Rhodobacter capsulatus SB 1003: one gene and its partner. The protein of the gene in region 2 interacts with the protein of the main gene of each other region in a pairwise test. Links are inferred from orthologs where the notes say so. Each region holds a gene or a part of one and is shown on either strand. Other genes may lie near its edges. The genes, in order: RCAP_RS17290 and RCAP_RS03030.

Region 1 (6,394 bases), 3.1 Mb from region 2 along the record:
AGTGGCAGCATGCTTTCGCGCTGGACGAGGCCGGACCGAAGGGGCCGAAACGCTCGATCCAGATCTTCGATGCCGCGGGCGAGGCGGTGCACAAGATCCACCTGCGCGACGAGTCGACGGCCGAGGCCTGGGCGCCGCTGGTCGCTGCGCTGCGGCTGGAGGATCAAGGCCAGGAGTTCACGCCCGCGCCCACCGATCCGGCCGCCGATCTCTGGTCGGATCTGAGCCGGGTCCCCCCCCTGCGCGAGGGCCAGATCGCGGCGCGTCGGCTGGCCAAAGGCGCGATCGAGCGGCTGATGGTCCGGGCCGCCGAAACCGCCGTGCCGGTGGATTTCGCGGTCGGCAACCCCGGCTGCATCGAGCGGCATTCGGGCGTGATCGTCCGGGTGCTGGAGGCCGGGCCCTGGATCAACGTCCTCGATCCGGGGCTGGAGCTGCATCTGCGCATGGACCACATGGTCGAAATCTGGGCGCATCCCGATGGCACGGTCGATGCCTTTGGCGAAGCCGATCAGCTGATCGTGCGGATGTCCGGGGCGGAGGGCTGGGCCGATCTGCTGGCGGCCGAGGGCGATGTCCAGCCCTGAACCTCAGGGCATCAGCGCGCGAATCACCGCATTGAGCACGGCGCGCCCCTGTGCCGTCGCCCGGATGCGCCCGGCGTCGCGCGCGATCATCCCCATCGCCTCCAGATCGGCCAGGGCCAGCGCGGGCAGCGCCTGCCCCGAGAGGCGTTCGTAACGGGTCGGGTCGATCCCCTCGGCCAGCCGCAGCCCGAACAGCAGGAATTCGGTCGCCTGTTCCTGCCGCTCAAGCGGTTCTCGCGGCATCTCGCCATTGCCCAGACGCTCGACCCGGTCCAGCCAGTCGGCGGGGGCTTTCGGCGCCTCGGTCGCATGACGGACACCGCCCAGCGTCAGCCGCCCATGCGCGCCGGGGCCGATCCCGGCATAATCGCCATAGCGCCAGTAAACCAGATTGTGCCGACATTCGGCACCGGGCCGGGCATGGTTCGAGACCTCATAGGCGGGCAGCCCGGCCGCATCACAGATTTCCTGTGTTTTCAGATACATGTCGGCGGCCAGATCGTCCTCGGGCAGATCCCGCAGCTTGCCCGCCGCGAAAAGCCGCCCGAAGGCGGTGCCATCCTCGATCGTCAGCTGGTAAAGCGAGAAGTGATCGACCGCCATCGAGAGCGCCCCGCGCAATTCGCGCGCCCAATCGTCGAGGCCTTGCCCCTGCCGGGCATAGATCAGATCGAAGCTGACACGGGGAAAATGCGCCCGGGCGATGTCGAACGCCGCCCGCCCCTCGGCCGCGCTATGCATCCGGCCCAGACGGCGCAGGCTGTCATCGTCCATCGCCTGCATGCCCATGGACAGCCGGGTCACGCCGCCTTGGGCAAAAGCCCGGAACTTGCCCGCATCGATGCTGGTCGGATTGGCCTCGAGCGTGATTTCCAGATCATTCGCCGTGGGCCAGGTGGCGCGGATCCGGTCAATCACCGCCGCCACCGTCTCGGGCGCCATCAGGGACGGCGTGCCGCCGCCGAAAAACACCGTATTGAGCACGCGACCCTGCGTTTCGGCACCGATCCGGTCGATTTCCGCCAGGTAAGCCCGCAGCCAGCGGTCGTGATCGATCGCCGCCGCAACATGGCTGTTGAAGTCGCAATAGGGGCATTTGGCGGCACAAAAGGGCCAGTGGAGGTAAAGGCCAAAGCCCCCGTGCCGCCAGTCGTCACTCATCCTTTGAAGGCCGTGACTTCGATCTCGATCTTCATCGCCGGGTTCACCAGCCCCGCCACGATCATCGTCGCCGCCGGACGGATCTCGCCGAAGGTCGCCGACAGCGCCGGGATGATCTCTTCCATATAGGCGGCATCGGTGATGATGTAATTCGCCCGCACGACATTGCTCAGCGAGAAACCCGCGCCTTCCAGCACCGATTTGATCGTCGCCAGCGTGTTTTGCGCCTGTTCCAGCACGGACTCCGGGAAGGTCTTCGTCACCGGATCGACGCCGGTCGTGCCCGCGACAAAGCACCAGTCGCCCTGCACCACGGCGCGGGAATAGCCCAGTTTCGGCTCATACGGCGAGCCGCCCGAAATGTTGACACGAGTCATTTTGCCTCCATGACCTTGACGAATTTGCGGAACGCATCCGCACGGTGGGAAATCTCGTTCTTCTGCGCGGGGTCCATTTCCGCAAAGGTCACGTCGAACCCCTCGGGCTGGAACATCGGATCATAGCCGTGCCCCTGCGCGCCGCGCATCGGCCAGACCAATTGCCCCTCGGCGCTTCCCTCGAACACCTCGTCATGCCCGTCGGGCCAGGCCAGAACGAGGGTCGAACGGAACCGGGCCCTGCGCGGAAAGGGGGCATTCTTCGCCTCGCATTCGGCCCAGGTCCGGGTCATCGCCTGCACGAAATCGCGGCCGTTCGGCGTTTCCGCCCAATCGGCGGTGTAAACGCCCGGGGCGCCATCCAGCGCGTCAACCTCGATGCCGCTGTCGTCAGACAGCGCGGGCAGGCCGGTGGCCTTGGCCGCCGCATGCGCCTTGATCCGGGCATTGCCGACAAAGGTGGTTTCGGTCTCGGCCGGTTCGGGCAGGTTCATCTCGGCGGCACCGACGACCTCGACCCCGTAAGGGGCCAGAAGATCGCGCATTTCCGCGAGCTTGCCCTTGTTGTGGGTCGCCACCAGCAGACGCTTTTCGGTGAAAGCCCTCATGCGATCGCCGCCTTTTGCGCCGCGACGAGCTGCGCCACCCCGGCCTCGGCCAGATCGAGCAATTTCGTCATCTCTTCGCGCGAGAAGGTCGAGCCCTCGGCGGTCATCTGCACCTCGACCAGACGGCCGCGCCCGGTCAGGATGAAGTTGCCGTCCACGCCGGCCTCGCTGTCCTCGGCGTAATCCAGATCGGCGATCGGCTGACCGGCATAGATGCCGCAGGAAATCGCCGCGACATGATCGATGATCGGGTCCGACACGATCAGCCCCGATTTCAGCAGCTTGTTCACGGCGAGACGCAGCGCCACCCAACCGCCGGTGATCGAGGCGCAACGGGTGCCGCCATCGGCCTGCAGCACGTCACAATCCACCACGATCTGCCGCTCGCCCAGCGCGGAGCGGTCGATCCCCGCCCGCAAGGCGCGGCCGATCAGACGCTGGATTTCCTGCGTGCGGCCCGATTGCTTGCCCGCCGCCGCCTCGCGGCGGTTGCGCGAATTCGTCGCGCGCGGCAGCATCCCGTATTCCGCCGTCACCCAGCCAAGGCCCGAGCCCTTGAGGAACGAGGGCGCCTTGTCCTCGATCGTCGCGGTGCACAGAACATGGGTGTCCCCCATCTTGATCAGCACCGAGCCTTCGGCATGTTTCGTCACGCCGGTTTCGATGGAAATGGAACGGATATCGGCAAGATTGCGGCCAGAGGGGCGCATGGGCTGTCCTTTCGCTGGATTTGACCCCATTTGAAACGGCAGAAGACCCGATGCAACCCCGAAGGCACGATTGACGGAAAAGCTTTCCCCGCAATAATGCAAAGCGTGGCCATGACGAACCAGAACCAGTTGATCTCGGACTTGAACGACCGCTCCCGCGAGGTGTTTCGCCGGGTGGTCGAGGGCTATCTGGAAACCGGCGATCCCGTGGGGTCGCGCACGCTGACCCGGCTGATGAGCGAAAAGCTCTCGGCGGCGACGATCCGCAACGTGATGCAGGATCTGGAATATCTGGGTCTGCTTGGCAGCCCGCATGTCTCGGCCGGGCGGGTGCCGACGCAGATGGGGCTGCGGATGTTCGTCGATGGTTTCATGGAGGTGAGCGAGGTTCAGGCGACCGACCGCGCCGCGCTTGAAGCCACGGTGGGCGCGGCGGAACCTGACGTGGGATCGCTGCTCGACCGGGTGGGCTCGGCGCTCTCGGGGCTGACGCATGGGGCCAGCCTGGTGCTGGCGCCGAAGACCGAGGCGCCGATCCGGCATATCGAATTCGTCTCGCTGGCGCCGGACCGGGCCCTGGTCGTGCTGGTGATGGCCGATGGCCAGGTGGAAAACCGCGTCTTCACGCCCCCCGCCGGGCAGACGCCCTCCTCGATGCGCGAGGCGGCGAATTTTCTCAATGCGCTGGCCGAGGGCAAGACGCTCTCCGATCTGCGCCGCGAAATCGCCGTGGAGATTGCCGCAAGGCGGCAGGAACTGGATGCGCTGGCCGCCGAAATGGTCGAAAGCGGGCTGGCGCAATGGGCCGATCAGGGCGAACCGTGGGAGCGGCTGATCGTCCGCGGCCGGTCGAATCTGCTGGAGCCCGAGGGCGATCTGGACCGGATCCGGACGCTTTTCGACGATCTGGAACGCAAACGCGACATCGCCGAATTCCTCGATCTGACCGAGGACGGCGAAGGCGTGCGCATTTTTATCGGGTCGGAGAACAAACTCTTCTCACTTTCGGGTTCCTCTTTGGTGGTCTCTCCCTATATGAACGCGGATCGAAAGATCATCGGCGCGGTGGGGGTCATCGGCCCCACCCGGCTCAACTACGGGCGGATCGTGCCGATCGTGGATTATACGGCGCAACTGGTCGGGCGGATGCTGGCCGGCCGGGGCAAAGGGTGAACGGATGACCGAGAAGAAGGACGAAATGGCAGAGGATCAGGCGCATCTGGACGAGGCGCTGGCCGCGGCTTTGGGCGACGAGCAGGACGAGCTGGAAATGCTGCGCGCCGAACGCGACGAGCTGCGCGACCGCTTCATGCGGGCGCTGGCCGATGCCGAAAACGCGCGCAAGCGGGCGGACCGCGACCGGCGCGAGGCCGAGCAATATGGCGGCTCGAAACTGTCGCGCGACATGCTGCCGGTGTTCGATGCGCTCAAGCGTGCGCTGGATGCGGCGGGCGAAGAGGTCCGCGCGGCGGCGCCCGCGCTGATCGAAGGGGTCGAGCTGACCCAACGCGAGCTGCTGAACGTCTTCGCGCGGCACGGGATCGTTGCGATCCAGCCGAAGGTGGGCGACAAGTTCGACCCGCTGCTGCATGAAGCGATGTTCGAGGCGCCGCTGCCGGGCACGGTGGCGGGTGACATCATTCAGGTGATGGACGACGGCTTCCTGCTGCACGACCGTCTGCTGCGTCCGGCGAAAGTCGGCGTGAGTTCGATGCCGAAAGCCTGAGGCAGGCCGGGCCCCCGGACCCCCAGGATATTTTCAGCAAGATAAAGATCAGTCTTTCAGAAGGGCGCGCAGGGCGTAAAGCGCGTCCATCGCTTCGCGGGGCGTCATCTCGTCGGGGTGCAGGCCGCGCAGCTGCTCCTCGACCGCGGATTTCGCCGGCGGGGCGGCGGGCGCGGGCGGCGGGGCCAGCGCGAAAAGCGGCAGATCGTCGATGATCGCCTGTTTCTTGCCGCCCTCGCGTTCGCCCTTTTCCAGCGCATCCAGCACCACGCGGGCGCGGGCGACGACGCTTTCGGGCAGGCCCGCCAGTTTCGCCACCTGCACGCCATAGGACCGGTCGGCCGCGCCTTTCTTCACCTCGTGCAGGAAGATCACCTCGCCGTGCCATTCCTTGACCGCGACGGTGGCGTTTTCGACGCCGTCCAGCTTGGCCGAAAGCGCGGTCATTTCATGGTAATGGGTGGCGAAAAGCGCGCGGCAGCGGTTCACCCCGTGCAGATGTTCCAGCACCGCCCAGGCGATCGAGAGCCCGTCATAAGTCGCGGTGCCGCGGCCGATTTCATCGAGAATCACCAGCGCCCGGTCATCGGCCTGATTGAGGATGGCGGCGGTTTCGACCATCTCGACCATGAAGGTCGACCGGCCGCGCGCCAGATCGTCGGCGGCACCGACGCGGCTGAAAAGCTGGCTGACAAGGCCGATATGGGCACGCCGGGCGGGGACGAAACTGCCCGCCTGCGCCAGCAGCGCGATCAGCGCATTCTGCCGCAGGAAGGTCGATTTGCCTGCCATGTTCGGCCCCGTCAGCAGCCAGATCGCCGGGGTGGCGCCAGAGGTCAGGGCGCAATCATTCGCGATGAAGGGCTCGCCCTGCCGTTTCAGCGCGGCTTCCACAACGGGATGACGGCCGCCCTCGATCTCGAAGGCGTGGCTTTGATCGACCATGGGTTCGACCCAATCCTCGGCGGCGGCCAGATCGGCGAAGGCGGCGGTCAGGTCGATCTCGGCCAGCGCCCGGGCGGTTTCGGAAATCGGCCCGGCGGCGGCCAGAATCGCGCCTTTCAGGCTGTCATAGAGCCGCTTTTCGATTTCAAGCGCGTGGTTGCCCGCGTTCAGGATCCGGGTTTCCAGCTCGCTCAGGTCAAGCGTGGTGAAGCGGACCTGATTGGCCGTCGTCTGCCGGTGGATGAAGCGCGCCGAAAGTGGCGGGGCCAGCATCTTTTCC
Region 2 (6,470 bases):
TCATGTCGGCGGGCTCGCGCCGCGGCGCGATGATGGCGACGATGCGCTGCGACCATCCCGATATCGAGGCCTTCATCACCGCGAAACAGGATTCGGCCCGGCTGCGGATGTTCAACCTCTCGGTGCTGATCACCGATGCTTTCATGGAAGCGGTGAAGGCCGATGGTCCGTGGGAGCTGGTCTTTGACGGCAAGGTCTATCACACGCTGAACGCCCGCGATCTGTGGAACAAGATCATGCGCGCGACCTATGATTTCGCGGAACCCGGGGTGATCTTCATCGACCGGATCAACGCGATGAACAACCTCGCCTATCTGGAGCAGATCGCGGCGACGAACCCCTGTGGCGAGCAGCCGCTGCCGCCCTATGGCGCCTGTCTGCTGGGCTCGGTGAACCTCGCGCGGCTGGTCACGGCGCCTTTCACCGATCAGGCCCGGCTGGATCTGGCGGCGCTCGATGAGCTGGTGCGGACCTCGGTGCGGATGATGGACAATGTCGTCGATGCCAGCCGTTTCCCGCTGCCGCAACAGCAGGCCGAGGCCGCGAACAAGCGCCGGATCGGGCTTGGGGTGACGGGGCTGGCCGATGCGCTTTTGATGCTGGGGCTGCGCTATGGCGACGACAAGGCCGCGGCGCAGACCGAAGCCTGGATGAAGGCGATTGCCCGGGCGGCCTATCTCGCCTCGGTCGATCTGGCGCGGGAAAAGGGCGCTTTCCCGCTCTTCGATGCCGAGAAATATCTGAGCAGCGGCAACATGCTGCAGATGGACGAGGATGTGCGGCAGGCGATTGCCACGCATGGGATCCGCAATGCGCTGCTTACCTCGATCGCGCCGACGGGGACGATTTCGCTTTATGCGGGCAACGTGTCTTCGGGCATCGAGCCGGTCTTTGCCTATGCCTATACGCGCAAGGTGCTGCAAAAGGATGGCTCGCGGACCGAGGAAGAGGTGGTCGATTACGCGGTGAAGCTGTGGCGGGACATGAAGGGCGACGTGGCGCTGCCCGCGTATTTCGTCAACGCCCAGACGCTGGCGCCGATGGATCACGTCAAGATGCAGGCGGCGGCGCAGAAATGGATCGATTCGAGCATCTCGAAAACGATCAACTGCCCGGTGGACATTTCTTTCGACGATTTCAAGGATGTCTACATGGCGGCCTTTGAAAGCGGCTGCAAGGGCTGCACCACCTACCGCCCGAATGACGTGACGGGGTCGGTTTTGACGGTTTCGGAAAAGTCCGAAAAGACCCCCGAGACCGACAAGGGCGCCGAGGTGGTCTATCTGACCGAACCGCTGGATCGGCCCGCGTCGCTGGAGGGGGCGACCTACAAGCTGAAATGGCCGGGCTCGGAACATGCGATCTACATCACGGTGAACGACATCGTGCAGGGCGGGCATCGCCGTCCCTTCGAGGTTTTCATAAATTCCAAGAATATGGAACATTACGCCTGGACGGTGGCGCTGACGCGGATGATCTCGGCGGTGTTCCGGCGCGGCGGGGATGTGAGCTTCGTCGTGGGCGAGCTGAAGGCGGTCTTCGATCCGCGCGGCGGCGCCTGGATGGCGGGGCAATACATCCCGTCGATCCTGGCGGCGATCGGCGGCGTGATCGAGCGGCATCTGGTGGCGACGGGCTTCATCGCAGGCGAGGGGATGGGTCTGAAAAGCGATCCCCGCGCCGAGGTGATGGAAATGGGCGAGCCGCCGAGAGGAGAGGCCTGCCCGTCCTGCGGCAGCTACGCGCTGCGCAAGGTGGAAGGCTGCCTGACCTGCGCCGACTGCGGCCATTCGAAGTGCTCGGGTTGAAAACGCCTTACAAATCTCGATGCTCAGATAAATTGACCACTCTTGTCCACTGAGCGCGCCCTATCCCGCCGACTGAAACGTCGGCGGGTTTTCTTTTTGGTCGACGCCTTCCTTGAAAAAACGTTTTTAAATCAATGATCAGAATCTCTTGCAGTTGTCGTCGTCTCTGACCTTTTCCCCATTTCCCGCTCACCAACCGCACCAACTTTTTCTTCCAGGAATCCTTCAAGATGTAAGTCTCTGCCCGCAGGGCGGGAGGCGAAGACAGATCTCCTTTTCTGTCTCATGTCCGAGGCTCCCAGCCGGAAGCCGGGGGATTCGCCGGAAACCATATTCCTCGCCTCTCACCCTCAACGCAGCGAAGGACCTGCGTCTGCCGGGCCGCACCTTCCGAACGTGATCCGGCGCGGGGGAATGACGCTGTGACGGGGGCTCAGGACAGGAAGGGCATCTCGATGCCGAAGGCGCCCAGAAGCAGGACCATGTTGAGCGAGAGCACGAGGCAGGCGCCCAAGGCTGCCGCCGCCTGAACCTTGCGCGCTGGGACGAAGGCGCCCATCACCTCGGGCTTGCGGATCAGCCACAGCAGCGCCAGCATCGGCACCGGCAGGGCGATCGAGAGAACCACCTGACTCATCACCAGCGCATCCGTCGCATTCGCGCCCGAGGCGACGACGACGAAGGCGGGCACCATCGTCACCGCGCGGCGCAGCCAGAGCGGCAGGTTCACCCGCAAGAAGCCCTGCATGATCATCTGCCCCGCCATCGTGCCGACGACCGAAGACGAGATCCCCGAGGCGATCAGCGACAACAGGAAGGCCGAGGCCGCAAAGCCGCCCAGAAGCGGGGTCAGCGTGTGATAGGCGGTCTCGATTTCCGCCACCTCGGCATGGCCGGTGTGAAAGGCCGAGGCCGCCATCATCACCATCGCCATGTTGATCAGCCCCGCCCCCGCCAGCGCCACGACCACCTCGATGTTCGAGATCCGCACCATCCGGCGCCGGTCGCTGTCATTGCCCAGGATGGCGCGGTTCTGCGTCAGGCCGGAATGCAGGAAGATCGCATGCGGCATGACCGTGGCGCCGATGATGCCGACCGCAATCGTCAGCGCCCCCGCATCGGGCAGGCTGGGCGTGGTCAGGCCGCCCACCGCCTGACCCCAGTCGATCGGCGCGATCAGCACCTCGGCCAGATAGCTCAGCCCGATCACGCCCACCATCGACCCGATCGCCAGTTCCATCGGCCGGAAGCCCTGCGCCTCGAACAGCAGGATCGCATAGGTGATCACCGCGGTCAGCGCCATGCCCCACAGAAGCGGAATCCCCAGAAGCAGCGAAAAGCCGATGGCGCCGCCCAGAAATTCGGCCAGATCGGTGGCCATCGCGGCGATCTCGCTGACCGCCCACATGACGAGCACCAGCGGGCGGGGCAAGTGATCGCGGCTGAGTTCCGCAAGGTTGCGCCCGGTGACGATGCCCAGCCGCGCCGAAAGCGCCTGAAACAGCATCGCGATCAGGTTCGCCATCAGCACGACCCAGAGGAGCGCATAGCCGTAGCCCGCCCCGGCCTGGATGTTCGTCGCGTAATTGCCCGGGTCCATATAGGCGACCGAGGCGATCACCGCCGGGCCGACAAAGGCAAGCATCGCCAGCGGGCCGCGCCGTTCGCCGCCGATCACCGCCGACATCGTGGCCCGCGCCCGCCCGGACATGGAGTTTTCGTGGATCATTCTGGCCCCCGGAACCTGTTGCTGCAAAGTGTAGCCTTGGCTATATTTCTGTCAAGCGGCTTCCCGGCCCGGAACGGCAGTTTCGCTTTGTCGCGCCGGGGGGCGTTTCCAAATCCGGGGCAAGGCGATAAAATGGCGGCAAAAGGACCCAAGATGCCCGAAGATACCCCGCCTGCCGATCTGACGACGATGCGCTTTTCCCGGGCCCGGGAGGCGCAGAGCATGGCGGTGCTGGAAGATTACGCCGAGATGATCGACGATCTGGCGCAGCAGCTGGGCGAGGCGCGGATCACCGACATTGCGGCGCGAATGGGGGTGACGCATCCGACGGCGACAAAGGCGGTGGCGCGGCTCAAGCGCGAGGGGCTGGCGGTGTCGCGGCCCTATCGCGGCGTGTTCCTGACCGAGCTTGGCGCCGAGATGGCGGCGCGGGTGCGGATGCGCCATCGCGTCGTGGTCGATCTGCTGATCGCCGTGGGGGTGCCCGCCGAGACCGCCGAGATCGACGCCGAGGGGCTGGAGCATCATGTGTCGGAGGCGACGCTGAAGGCCTTCGAGGCCTATCTGGCGCGGCGGGGCTGACGTCCTGCGTTTGTTCGGGCGGAGAAGGAAAGGCATCGCCTTTCCCCGCCCGTCACGATCCGGTGTCGCCAGGACCGTTTCCGCAAGTCTGACAGAGGCCAGCGCCCGCCATGGGCGGGGCGGGCGCTGGCCGAGTGCCTGATGCACTCGGCGTCCAGGGGGCATCTGGCGCGCCTGGCCTCGGCGATGGCCTTGGCCAAGGGATGCGTCACGGGCTGAACAGCGGGAAGCAGACGCCCAGCACCCAGGCCAGACACAGCCCAAGCCCAAGGCCCGCCACCGTCGCCCCGGAGCGCCGCGCGATCCAGCGGCCCATCAGCCCGTGGACAAAGAAGAACAGCAGCAAAAGCGGCAGCGCGATCAGAAGGAACATCAGCCGGTCGAAATCCAGTGCGGCAGCCAAGGCAAACGAGCCGAACAGGAACACCCGCCCGACAATCCGCCGCCAAAGCGCGGCATGCCCGGCCTCGGTCAGCTGCGCATCGGCGATCAGCGCGGGCACGGTGCCAAAGGCCAGAACCGCGATCAGCACCAGCCGCTCGGGCGAGGGCCAGTAGCTGGCGGCGTAGCGATCGAGCGCCAGGCCGAAGGCGCCCAGCCCCCAGATCAGGAACAGCCCCACCGGCAGCAGCGACAGCCCGGCGCGCAGATGCCGCCAGCCGCGCAGAAGCGTGATCTGCAAAAGCCCGTAACAGGCCAGATGCACCATCAGGTAATCGGCGACCAGAACCGGCAGGAAATCGATGCGAAACCGTGTCAGCACCACGGGCACGATCAGCGCGGGCAGGATCGCGGCGAGCAGGAACCGCCCGACCGGCACCGGCGCGGGATCGGCGCGTTTGGGCTGCAGCACCGCCAGCGGATGCACCGCCAGAACAAGGCCGATCAGCAGCACCAGGATCCAGACCCCCATCGACGAGACCGCGCCGCCGGACATGCGGGCATAGGTGGCGTCAAGCCAGTCCCGCGCCGCCACGACCGCGGTCGGGCTGTAGAGCACGCCCACATGTTCCACATGCGGGGCGACGACGGCCATCCGCGCGACCGGACCGGCGCTGGCCAGTTCGCCCTCGCCCTTGCCCGGGTCGACCTGATGCAGATATTCAAGCGCGAAGCCGCGCAGGCCCCCCTCCCATTCGCCCGAGATCACCAGAAGCCGCGGCGGTTCCGTGGCCGTGACCGCCTGCGAAAACATCGAGATCGCCACCACGGCATCGACCGGATGCCCGGCCGCGGCCTCCTGTCGGGCGGCGCGGACCAGAATGTCGGTCGCCATCGAATGACCCAGAAGCGAGACGCCGGGGGCGCCGGGCAGGGCGCGGGCGGCCGCGATCACCCGGCGGACCTCGGCCACCAGAAACACCGTCGTGCCGTCGATCTTCGTCACGTCGCCGCGCATCGGCTGCGGATTGCGGCCGTGCCCCTCGCTGTCGAAGGCCAGGACGCGATAGCCCGCCTGCGCCAGCCGCAGCGCATAGGCCTGCATGATCTGCCGCGATCCGGCGAAACCATGCGCGATGACGACGGCGGGGCCGGTCGCGCCGGGCTGTTCGTAAAGCGTCACCGGGGTCGTGCCGACCGTGAAATCGGTGATGGCAAGCCCGGCCCGGTCGCGCTCCAGCATGAAGACCGAGCTCAGGATCAGGACAAGGGCAAGCGCGAAAGTGGCCAGATGGCGGAGGGGATGACGCAACGGGAACCTCGGGACAGACGGATGCCGCTTAATGTGCGGCAAGATCCGCCCGGATCAAGGCGACTGATGGCCCCGAAAGTGCGATGCCCCGACCGGAGGATCGGGGCACCGCGTTCGCAGTTTTGGAGGATTGACGGGGACGTCGTCATTCAGCCGGATGAGCCGGCCCTCTCGCTGTGCCCGTCTTCCACAGCGAGAAAAGGATGCCTGCGGCAAGGATCGCGAAGGTGATGCCAAGCGACCAGGCCGGAGGGAATTTTTCCCAACCCAGCGCCGCGGCCACGAAGACCTTGGAGCCGATGAACACCAGAAGCACCGAGAGCGCGTATTTCAGATAGGCGAAGCGGGCGAGGATCGCGGAAAGCGCGAAGTAAAGCGCCCGCAGGCCGAGGATCGCGAAGATGTTCGAGGTGTAGACGATGTAGGGATCGGTGGTGATGGTGAAGACCGCGGGGACAGAGTCGACGGCAAAGACGAGATCGGCCAGCTCGATCATCACCAGCGCCAGGAACAGCGGCGTCGCATGGCGCACCAGACGGCCGGTTTTCGTGTCGGGCTCGGTGACGAAGAAGGCATGGCCGCGCGGACCGTCCGTCACCCGCAGGCGGCGGCGCAGGAAGCGGATCAGCCCGTTTTCGGTGATCTCGTGCTCCTTGTC

Evidence for each region.
Region 1: the proteins of RCAP_RS03030 (region 2) and RCAP_RS17290 interact in binary tests that used the Escherichia coli proteins (3 or more experiments, as listed by UniProt). The link is inferred for Rhodobacter capsulatus SB 1003 from one-to-one orthologs.

Annotation. Positions count from the first base shown.
Region 1 is NC_014034.1:3,696,255-3,702,648, forward strand. The notes cover bases 3,566-6,394. They hold RCAP_RS17290 (nucleotide exchange factor GrpE), read left to right. Parts: upstream 3,566-4,620; coding sequence 4,621-5,169; downstream 5,170-6,394. Other genes in these bases: hrcA (heat-inducible transcriptional repressor HrcA), read left to right, coding at 3,566-4,616; mutS (DNA mismatch repair protein MutS), read right to left, coding at 5,218-6,394. In the rest of the region: RCAP_RS17260 (ChuX/HutX family heme-like substrate-binding protein), read left to right, coding at 1-587; radical SAM family heme chaperone HemW, read right to left, coding at 591-1,748; RCAP_RS17270 (RidA family protein), read right to left, coding at 1,745-2,125; rdgB (RdgB/HAM1 family non-canonical purine NTP pyrophosphatase), read right to left, coding at 2,122-2,733; rph (ribonuclease PH), read right to left, coding at 2,730-3,443; more of hrcA, read left to right, coding at 3,555-3,565. UniProt on the Escherichia coli protein: Participates actively in the response to hyperosmotic and heat shock by preventing the aggregation of stress-denatured proteins, in association with DnaK and GrpE. It is the nucleotide exchange factor for DnaK and may function as a thermosensor.
Region 2 is NC_014034.1:642,659-649,128, forward strand. The notes cover bases 1,390-4,294. They hold RCAP_RS03030 (Nramp family divalent metal transporter), read right to left. Parts: upstream 3,538-4,294; coding sequence 2,242-3,537; downstream 1,390-2,241. Other genes in these bases: RCAP_RS03025 (adenosylcobalamin-dependent ribonucleoside-diphosphate reductase), read left to right, coding at 1,390-1,808; mntR (manganese-binding transcriptional regulator MntR), read left to right, coding at 3,691-4,119. In the rest of the region: more of RCAP_RS03025, read left to right, coding at 1-1,389; RCAP_RS03040 (alpha/beta hydrolase), read right to left, coding at 4,328-5,812; RCAP_RS03045 (TerC family protein), read right to left, coding at 5,958-6,470. UniProt on the Escherichia coli protein: H(+)-stimulated, divalent metal cation uptake system. Involved in manganese and iron uptake. Can also transport cadmium, cobalt, zinc and to a lesser extent nickel and copper. Involved in response to reactive oxygen.